3 regions of the Pseudoalteromonas sp. SG44-8 genome follow, and region 2 is predicted to be linked to each of the others. Evidence: predicted binding sites of a transcription regulator. Region 2 holds the regulator's gene; each other region holds the start of a gene.

What was found. Region 2 encodes MetJ, which represses methionine synthesis genes. Its sites were predicted from a motif close to TAGACGTCTAGACGTCTA; they were not measured.
Region 1: metA (homoserine O-succinyltransferase) is a predicted target of MetJ. The motif match lies at 1,572-1,589, and genes of this name have one in related genera.
Region 3: H5163_RS06440 (methylenetetrahydrofolate reductase) is a predicted target of MetJ. The motif match lies at 2,051-2,068, and genes of this name have one in related genera.

What each region holds. Positions count from the first base shown of each region.
Region 1 is NZ_JACJEQ010000005.1:52,099-55,389, reverse strand. It holds gene ettA (energy-dependent translational throttle protein EttA) at 1-494, opposite strand, end outside; gene H5163_RS21455 (DMT family transporter) at 588-1,487, opposite strand; gene metA (homoserine O-succinyltransferase) at 1,655-2,602, shown strand; gene H5163_RS05935 (homocysteine S-methyltransferase family protein) at 2,592-3,291, shown strand, end outside.
Region 2 is NZ_JACJEQ010000010.1:79,237-82,527, forward strand. It holds gene H5163_RS10375 (malic enzyme-like NAD(P)-binding protein) at 72-1,313, shown strand; gene metJ (met regulon transcriptional regulator MetJ) at 1,423-1,743, opposite strand; gene metB (cystathionine gamma-synthase) at 1,979-3,241, shown strand; gene metL (bifunctional aspartate kinase/homoserine dehydrogenase II) at 3,248-3,291, shown strand, end outside.
Region 3 is NZ_JACJEQ010000005.1:155,831-159,121, forward strand. It holds gene H5163_RS06435 (pitrilysin family protein) at 1-1,865, opposite strand, end outside; gene H5163_RS06440 (methylenetetrahydrofolate reductase) at 2,113-3,069, shown strand; gene H5163_RS06445 (DEAD/DEAH box helicase) at 3,182-3,291, opposite strand, start outside.

The DNA.
Region 1 (3,291 bases), on a different contig from region 2:
AATTCAATTTTAGCATCCCACTCAGGTAAGCGCAGGGCATCTGCGGCGCGCTCTAATACGTTGTCGATGTTATGACCATCGTGGGCTTGAATAATTGCTTCAAGCTCACCTTGCTCTTTGGCTAGTGCGTCAAAGTCAGCATCTTCCATCGCGTATTCGTTATATACTTCATCAAGACGGTTAAGCGCGTTTTTAACTTCGCTGACTGCTTCTTCCACAGTTTCACGAACCGTTTTGCTTTCATCTAGAATAGGCTCTTGCGGTAAGTAACCAATTTTAGTGCCCGGTTGAGGATATGCCTCACCTTCAAACTCTTGATCAAGGCCGGCCATAATACGTAGCAACGTTGATTTACCAGAACCGTTTAAACCAAGTACACCAATTTTTGCGCCCGGGAAAAAATGCAAAGAAATATCTTTTAAGATAGTGCGCTTAGGTGGCACAACCTTAGATACTCGACTCATCGAGAAAATAAACTTATCAGGTAAAACCATGGAAGGAGCCTTCAAATAATAATAAAAATTTCAATGTTGTATTGTAGTGGCTCACAGGTGAAACAGTCAACGAATCAACCAAATAACAATGTGCTAATTCGCGAGCAATACTCCTACACCGATTAAAGCAAGCAAGCCGCCTATTAACATTTTATTGGTAACGGGCTCGCGCTTTATAAAACCAATGCTCATTACAATTAATGGCGCGGTTGCGAAAATCGTTTGTGCAATGGCTGGATCGGTATATTTAACTGCGCCAAGTTGAAGCCATAAACCAAGGAAAGTGCCTAAAAACACAGCCGCAAAAAACCATTGTTTGCCGCTAATTCCCCTTAGAGTTAGTGCTTGTTTAAATTCACTGCTTTTAAACACTGCAACAACTAAGGCCACAGTCATCGTACCTGCTGCTAATCTAATTAATGCCGCCCATAAGCTACTCATATGCTCATTATTGAGTGCGCCTTTAGACATCACCATACCGAGCGCTTGGCAGATAGCAGCTGCAAGGGCACATAAAACACCTTTGCGATAATGTTGATGATCAACCTGTGGCAATGTTTTTTCAGGCTTGATTGCTATTACTACGCCAATGGTTGTAAGTACAATACCGCACCATGCAAATGGCGATAAATAATGATTTAATAGCAGGATATTAAAAACCCCCACAAGGGCTGGAGCAAGGGACTCAATAACTAACGTGCGAGCAGGGCCAATATTTCGCAGCGCAGTAAAATAGGCGCTATCGCCAATCGCAATCCCAATAACCCCGCCAGCAATTAGCCAAAGCCAGCTTGTCAGATGATGTGGTAGTGCAGCGTCTTGAGTAATCGCAATAGTCACTAACATCATGGCACTTGCTAACACGCCTTTACTGATGTTTAGCTGCATAGGCGTTAAGTGATGGCTAAAACCTTTATATAAAATGGTCGAAAGCGCCCAAACAATAGCTGCTAATATAGCAAAAAGTTCTCCTAAGCCTAGCCAATCAATCACGTTTACCACCTTAAAATAAAATCAACAGGCGCATTATGGCGAGCGGTTTTTAGAATGCAAAAGAATAGTTAAAATAAACTCATTTGGACATCTAAACATCTAGAGGTTGAAATTTCCAGCTATCCGTTCATAATTAGCCATTGGTTAATTATGCCTTGGAGATGAGTATGCCTATTACCGTTAAAGATGAATTGCCCGCAATTGCGAAGTTACGTCAAGAAAACGTATTCGTAATGCCAAAAAGCCGCGCTAAAACCCAAGAGATCCGTCCGATGCGCTTGGCGATTTTAAACTTAATGCCTAATAAGGTAGAAACCGAGGTGCAATTTATTCGTTTGCTCGCTAATTCACCCTTACAAGTGAATGTAGAGCTTCTACGTTTAGACACTCATCGCAGCAGTAGCAATTCAGAGCAGCATTTAGACACTTTTTACCGTTATTTCTCTGAAGTGAAAGACAACAATTACGATGCATTACTCATTACCGGCGCACCATTGGCACATTTAGAATATGACGATGTAGCCTACTGGGATGAACTAAAAGTAATTTTAGATTGGGCGGAGCAGCATGTAACCTCAACATTATTTTCGTGTTGGGCGGCTCACGCGGGTTTATTTCATCATTATAATCTAAAGCGTGAACTAAAAGAAAATAAGCTCTGTGGCGTGTTTACCCATAAGTGTTACTTTGAACATGGAGCCTTAACGCGTGGTTTTGACGATACCTTTGTAGTGCCGCACTCGCGTTATGGTCATATTGATATTGAAAAAATTAACGCTTGTGATGACTTAGTTGTGCTGGCAGGTTCAGAGCAAGTAGGCGCTTACTTAATAAAAAATAAATCCGGCAGCCAAGTGTATATTACCGGGCATCCTGAGTATGATGCAGACACTTTAAAAGGCGAATATCAGCGCGATTTAGAAAAAGGCCCTGATGCGCCATTGCCTGAAAATTACTTTCCAGAGAACAACCCAGATAACGAACCGTCGAAAACTTGGCAAAGCCATGCCTTTTTACTGTTTTCGAATTGGTTAAATTATTATGTGTACCAAACCACACCCTATGATATTAATTTAGTTAGCCAAGCCGTAAGGACTAACAACTATGCCGAATAATTTAGAAAACAAAAGCGCCGAGTTAATTGAAGCGTTAAAACAGCGTATTTTAATTCTTGATGGTGCTATGGGTACCATGATCCAAGAACACAAATTAGAAGAACACGATTACCGTGGCGAGCGCTTTAAAGACTGGCATGTGCTAATTAAAGGTAATAATGATTTATTAAGCATTACACAACCAAAAATTATTGCTGATATTCATCGTGGCTTTTTAAGTGCAGGTGCCGATATTATCGAAACCAACACCTTTAATTCGACTACAATTTCGATGGAAGATTACGATATGGCCAGCATCAGCCGTGAAGTAAACTTAGAGTCAGCTAAATTAGCACGCAGTATTTGTGATGAGTTTACTGCTAAAAATCCAGCAAAACCACGCTATGTTGCGGGTGTTTTAGGGCCAACCTCAAAAACCTGTTCAATCTCACCGGATGTGAACGACCCCGGTTATCGCAATGTCACGTTTGATAAGTTAGTCACCGCGTATGTTGAATCAACCCTTGCTTTAATGGAAGGTGGTGTTGATTTAATTTTGATAGAAACAATTTTTGATACGCTTAATGCAAAAGCGGCTTCATTCGCGGTTGAAGAAGCGTTTGAACAAGCAGGGCGCAAGTTGCCTGTGATGATCTCTGGCACCATAACCGATGCCTCGGGCCGTACGCTGTCAGGGCAAACCACCGAAG
Region 2 (3,291 bases):
GTTCCCTATAAGATATAAGAACTGCTTACTCTCACTTTCAACTTAACTTACTTGCAGGATAAAATCGCGTTATGTCAGACTTTCGTGAACAAGCTTTACATTACCATTCGCACCCCGTTCCAGGAAAAATTAGCGTTGAGCTTACAAAGCCAGCTGAAACCGTACAGGATCTTGCACTCGCATACAGCCCCGGTGTTGCAGAACCGGTACGTGAAATAGCTGCTGATCCCGCTAATGCCTACAAATACACCGGTAAAGGCAATATGGTTGCGGTTATTACTAACGGCACCGCTATTTTAGGTTTAGGTAACTTAGGTCCATTGGCTTCAAAACCGGTTATGGAAGGTAAAGCGTTATTATTTAAACGCTTTGCGGGTCTAGATTCGATAGATATTGAGGTGAAACACAATACCACCGAAGATTTCATCAATACAGTTGCTAACATAGCTGATACGTTTGGCGGTATTAACTTAGAAGACATTAAAGCGCCAGAGTGTTTTGAAATAGAAAAAGCATTGATCGAGCGTTGTAGCATTCCAGTGTTCCACGACGATCAACACGGTACCGCGATTGTAACGGCTGCTGGTATGATCAACGCACTTGAAGTACAAGGCAAAGAAATCGAAGATGCGATTATCGTTTGTTTAGGAGCCGGTGCCGCAGCGGTTGCGTGTATGGAGCTACTGATCAAGTGTGGCGCATTGCGTGAACATATTTACATGTTAGATCGTAAAGGCGTTATTCATACTCGTCGTGATGATTTAAACGAGTACAAACAGTTATTCGCTAACAATACAGATAAGCGCACACTGCAAGATGTTATTGCTGATGCCGATGTATTTGTTGGTGTATCTGGCCCGAATTTACTTTCTCCTGACGATCTTAAGCTAATGGCTGATCGACCTGTAGTGTTTGCCTGTTCAAACCCAGATCCAGAAATCTCTCCAGTGCTTGCTCATGGTGCTCGCGATGATTTAATCATGGCAACGGGTCGTTCAGATTATCCAAACCAAGTTAACAACGTGCTGTGTTTCCCATTTATTTTCCGTGGTGCGCTAGATGTGCGTGCAAGCAAAATTAATGATGAAATGAAAATTGCTGCGGTTGACGCTATTCGTAGCATTGCTAAAGAACCAGTACCAGCGGAAGTATTAAAAGCGGCGGGTGTTGAGACACTTGAATTTGGTGCGCAGTATATTATTCCAAAACCGATGGATCCGCGTTTATTACCGCGCATTGCCAAAGCAGTAGCGCAAGCGGCAATTGATTCTGGTGTTGCACAAATTGATATGCCGGAAAACTACATGGAGTAGCTGCTTAGCTGCAATTGGTAATGGCACAATAATAAAAACCTCAGTAACTTACGTTACTGAGGTTTTTTTGTAGCCCATTCCTGAAGCAGGAATATATACAAATGATAACTTAATCTTCGTTGAGTACAGGTACTTCGAGACCCATTTCAAGCATGATTTTTTTCACTTCTTCAGGCACTTTCTCTGGATTATCTTTACGTAAATCTTCATCGTTTGGCAGTGGTTGGCCAGTAAATGCGTGTAAAAATGCTTCACAAAGTAATTCGCTATTTGTTGCATGGCGAAGATTATTAATTTGACGACGAGTACGCTCATCAGTCAAAACTTTTAATACATTTAGCGGGATCGAAACGGTGATCTTTTTAACTTGTTCTGATTTTTTCCCGTGTTCTGCGTATGGGTGAATATATTCACCATTCCATTTAGCCATAGGATGTATCGTTGCCTCAGGTTGTTAATTGTTTGCGCGACCTTTTGCAGCGCAAAGATGGCGAAATTCTATCGTGTTAAAAAAGATAGTCAAATACTTGTTTTTTAGCCATCTAGCGGCTTAAATGTTTTTACTTCTAATCTTGCGGCTAAAACCGCATAAATGCTTTGACTTATTAAATTTGATCCTCTAACCTTTTAGACGTCTAAACATCCATTTAATTGTAGGTGACGGTATGAGTCAAAAGAATAAAGCAACCATTGCAGTACGCAATGGTATTGATGCAGATAAACATCACGGCGCGGTTGTGCCTCCCATTCATTTATCGACCACCTACTCATTTGCTGATTTTGATAAAAAGCGCCAATATGATTATGGCCGTAGCGGCAACCCAAACCGTGATTTACTCGCTGAAACGCTCGCTAAGCTTGAAGGTGGCGCTAAGGGGATTATCACTGCAACGGGCATGGCTGCGGTGCATTTAGCTACTCAGCTGCTAAACAGTGACGATACTTTAGTGATCCCACATGATTGCTATGGCGGTAGTTACCGCTTATTCACCTCACTTGAAAAGCGTGGCTTATTAAAGTTAGTGGTTTTAGATTTAACTAAATCTGAAAATCATCAAAAAATTCTTGAGATAAAACCAAAGCTAATTTGGATTGAAACACCGAGTAATCCTATCTTACGGTTAACCGATATTAAAGCGATCACCACGATTGCTAAGCAGTGCGGTGCGTTGGTTGGTGCCGATAACACATTTTTATCACCTGCTTTGCAAAACCCAATTGAGTTTGGTGTTGATATTGTGGTGCATTCGACCACTAAATATATTAACGGTCACTCAGATGTTGTTGGTGGTGCGGTGATCGCCGCTACCCAAGAGTTGGGTGATGAGCTTGCTTGGTGGGCTAATAACATTGGCATTACCGGTGCCCCGTTTGATAGCTACTTAACGTTACGTGGTTTACGTACTTTGAATGTTCGTTTACGTCAGCATCAAGAAAATGCCTTTATTATTGCCCAATATCTAGAAAACTCCCCTTATGTAAGCCAAGTATATTACCCTGGATTAGTATCTCATCCACAGCATGAACTCGCTAAACAGCAGCAACGTGGTTTTGGTGGCATGGTAAGCTTTGATATCAAAGGTGATATTAATGATGCTGCAGAATTTTTGACCAGCTTAGAAGAATTTAGCTTAGCTGAGTCATTAGGTGGGGTTGAGAGTTTGATTTGTCACCCTGCAACTATGACCCACGCAGGTATGGAGGCAACTGCTCGTCTTGCTGCGGGAGTAGGTGATACCCTGATCCGTATTTCGGTGGGCATTGAAGATGTAAAAGATTTAATCGCTGACTTAGATCGTGTATTCAATAAAGTGAAACCAGGTCAAGCTCAGCACGGCGCAAAAGTAATCGCTTCCTCTGTTCAACAACAAGATGATGAGCAATCAAGCTCATTTAAACTGACTCCTGCACATACGGCTTTGTGGTAATAAAAAATGGTAAATATAGTTCATAAATTTGGTGGTTCTAGCCTTAGTTC
Region 3 (3,291 bases), on a different contig from region 2:
AGCACTTCTTTACCTAGCTCTTCGTCATTTGAGGCTTTTAGGCCAGATTTTATACCGTCGATGAGCTCTTTCTTAAGGCGTTTAAAGTCATCTTCTCTAAAGCCAGGATTTAGTAACTGCTCACTAACCAGTGCATACCATTGTGCAGCGTTATCTTTATGGACACGCCCTTGTAGCGAAATCATTTCTTTATCTATCTGATAACCAAAGCTACCTGCCAATGGATAAAGTGCCTGTTTAATGTCGTTGTAGCTCTTCGCCTGTGAACCACCTTGAGCAAGCATGGCCGCAGTGAGTGCAGCTACGCCTTTTTGACCTTTAGGATCAGCCGCAGCACCGGTATGGAATAACCAGTTAATATCAATCAATGGCGAACTATTGGTTTTATCTAGCACTTTAAAATGACGCTGTTGCACAGTTTGCTTGCTAGCAACGAGAGTGTTTAAGTCCACTTCTTGTTCAAAGCCAGCCACTTTATCCAGTGCAGACATAGTCACAGTAGTACGACCACTGTCTACAAAATACTTATTAGCAATGTCTTTAATATCTTGCGCGGTGATGCTATCTGCCGTTGCATATAACTGATTGACGACTTCTGGATCGCGCTCAAAATGCATATAACTGGCAAGGGTTGAACCTATAGCTTGTGATGAGTCTAGGCCGTTAATAAAGCTGTATTTAAGATTGGATTTTAAATCAGCTAGCTTTTGGCTATCAACCAACTCAGTGCGAGCTTTTGCGTAGGTGCTATTAATTGCATCACGAGCAACCGCTAAATCAGCCTCATTTTCAACTTTCACAAAAACATGTAATAAGCCGGGATCTTTGGTATCAGGGTTATAGCTAAACATTTGGCTAGCAATTTGTTTATCAACCACTAACTCTTGGTAAAGCTCTGAGTTGGTTGAAAAATAAAGCTGTGACAGTAAATCAAGCGCGGCTCTGTCTTTTTGTTTTGGCTGCCAGGCTGTGCCTTTATAAGATACTAATAACCAATGCCCTGGTAAGCCTTCGTTTTGCTCATGTATATATTTCGCCGCTTGCTGTTTTGGTTCGGTTGGAATATCAGCAACGAAATCGCCTTTTTGCCATTGGCCCCAGTGTTTTTTAACCATAGCCATAGTTTCAGCTGGATCAACATCGCCTACAATCACTAATGACACATATTCAGGTTTATAAAACTTAGCAAAAAACTCTTTACCGTATGCCATTTGATCCGGCATGGCTTCAATATCTTCAAAAAAGCCCATGGTGGTATGTTTATAAGTATGTTTTTCGAATGCTTCATTACGTACTGCAGAAAGTAACTTACGAACCGGGCTGGCATTATTTTTAAGGTATTCGCCTTTAACTGTTAATGCTTCGGTACGAAATTGCTCTTCTGAATAAGTCAGGTTTTGAAAAATATCCGCTTCAATTTCAAGTACTTTATCAAGATGTTGCTTTGAAAAGTTTAAGTGATAGTTAGTGTAATCATTGGTTGTATAAGCGCGATTATCAACCCCAGAATTTTTTAGAATATCAGAATACACATCTTGCGGATATTTTTCAGAGCCTTTAAACATCATGTGTTCAAAAAAGTGTGCAAAACCGGTTTTACCTGCTTCGACTTCATTACGAGAACCGACAGACACTGGAATTTGTAGTGATACCACATCAGGGTAATCAGTTTTCACCACCATAACGCGTAAACCGTTATCAAGCTCTTCTAATAAATAATCTTGTGAGAACACCCGATCATTACTACTGGCAACCGTTGACTGTTCAATCTCAACCTCTTTGACCATGTTTGAGCCGCTGTTATTTGCACAGCCGCCCAGTGCAAGCGTTACCGCAAGGCTCGTTGCTAATAATTTAAATTTCATTGCTATCCCTTGTTAGTTGAATAAATTTCTTGTTTTTAGTCATCCGATTATGCAACAAAGCAAGTCAATATAAGACCCCTGAGGTAATAAATTATGTAAACAGTTGTGTATCAGAGAACTCTTCATTCAGAGCAACATGAATAAAACTCACCTTCGTTGAAAAAGTTTCACTAAAAAAATCTATCTAGACGTCTAAATGGCTGCTATATTATTTGCCATAGACACTAACTTAGCTGGAATGAGGATTATGGCTTTATCACTACAAGAGAAAATTGAAGACACCAATCAGGGTGTGTACTTAATTGGTACCACCCCACCACGTATTGGTACTGATAAAGCGCAGCTTGAAATTATCGCACAAAAGCTCTTAGCTCGTTTGCATGAAATTGAATACGATGGCGTGATTATTTATGACATTCAAGATGAAAGTAGTCGCACTGAGATGCCTCGCCCTTTTCCGTTCAAACAAACAGTAGATCCTCGAGAATACAGTAACTTACTACGTAATTTATCGCATCAAGAAGTGATCACTTATAAAAGTGTTGCACAGCGCGGTGTGGCCGAATTTAAACAGTGGTTAAGCGAAACTAAAAACCAGTTTAATTTAAAAAACCTAGTATTAGTCGGTAGTCCATCATCTGACGGGGATATTAAATTAAGCCTGCCTGATGCTTATAAAGTCTTAAGCGAACAGCCTCAAGACTTCTTTTTAGGAGGCGTTACCATTGCCGAGCGCCACGCAAGTAAACGTAATGAACATGAACGCTTACTTGAAAAAACCACGCAAGGCTGTAAATTTTTTATCTCACAAGCTGTGTATAACGCGCAAGCAACCGTGGATTTGATCACCAGTTATGCGCGCAGCTGTAAAGCTCAAGGTATCGAACCTAAACGTATTATTCTAACCTTTACGCCCTGCGGCAGTGAAAAAACCTTAGAGTTTATGCAATGGTTAGGAATTTCCGTACCTGATGCAACTAAATGGCGGATGCTTGATTCGCAAAACCCACTGAGTGAATCTGTACGTATTTGCCGTGAAAACTTAGATTTAATACTAAGAAGTTGCGCGCATTTAGACGTGCCACTGGGGTTAAATATTGAAAGTTTAACCAACCGTAAAGAAGAAATTGATGCATCTATTAATCTTTACCGCTTATTAAAAGCGACGATGGAATTAAACTTAGCTGAAAAACAAATTGCGTAAGTATCCGTTTTTATAATTTATCACTCAAAGTAAGCATATCCGTTTGCTTATTTTGAGCTTGATAATAAATACTATATTATGCAATGAATTAATAAGTCACGACTGAGAACGATTATTTGCGTCTTCTGTTTGGTGTTTTTTGCCCTGTAATACGTTTTTTGTCGCGCTCTTTACGTGATTTATTGGTGTTTTTACGGTTGTCTTTTGGCTTTTTATTTGGAT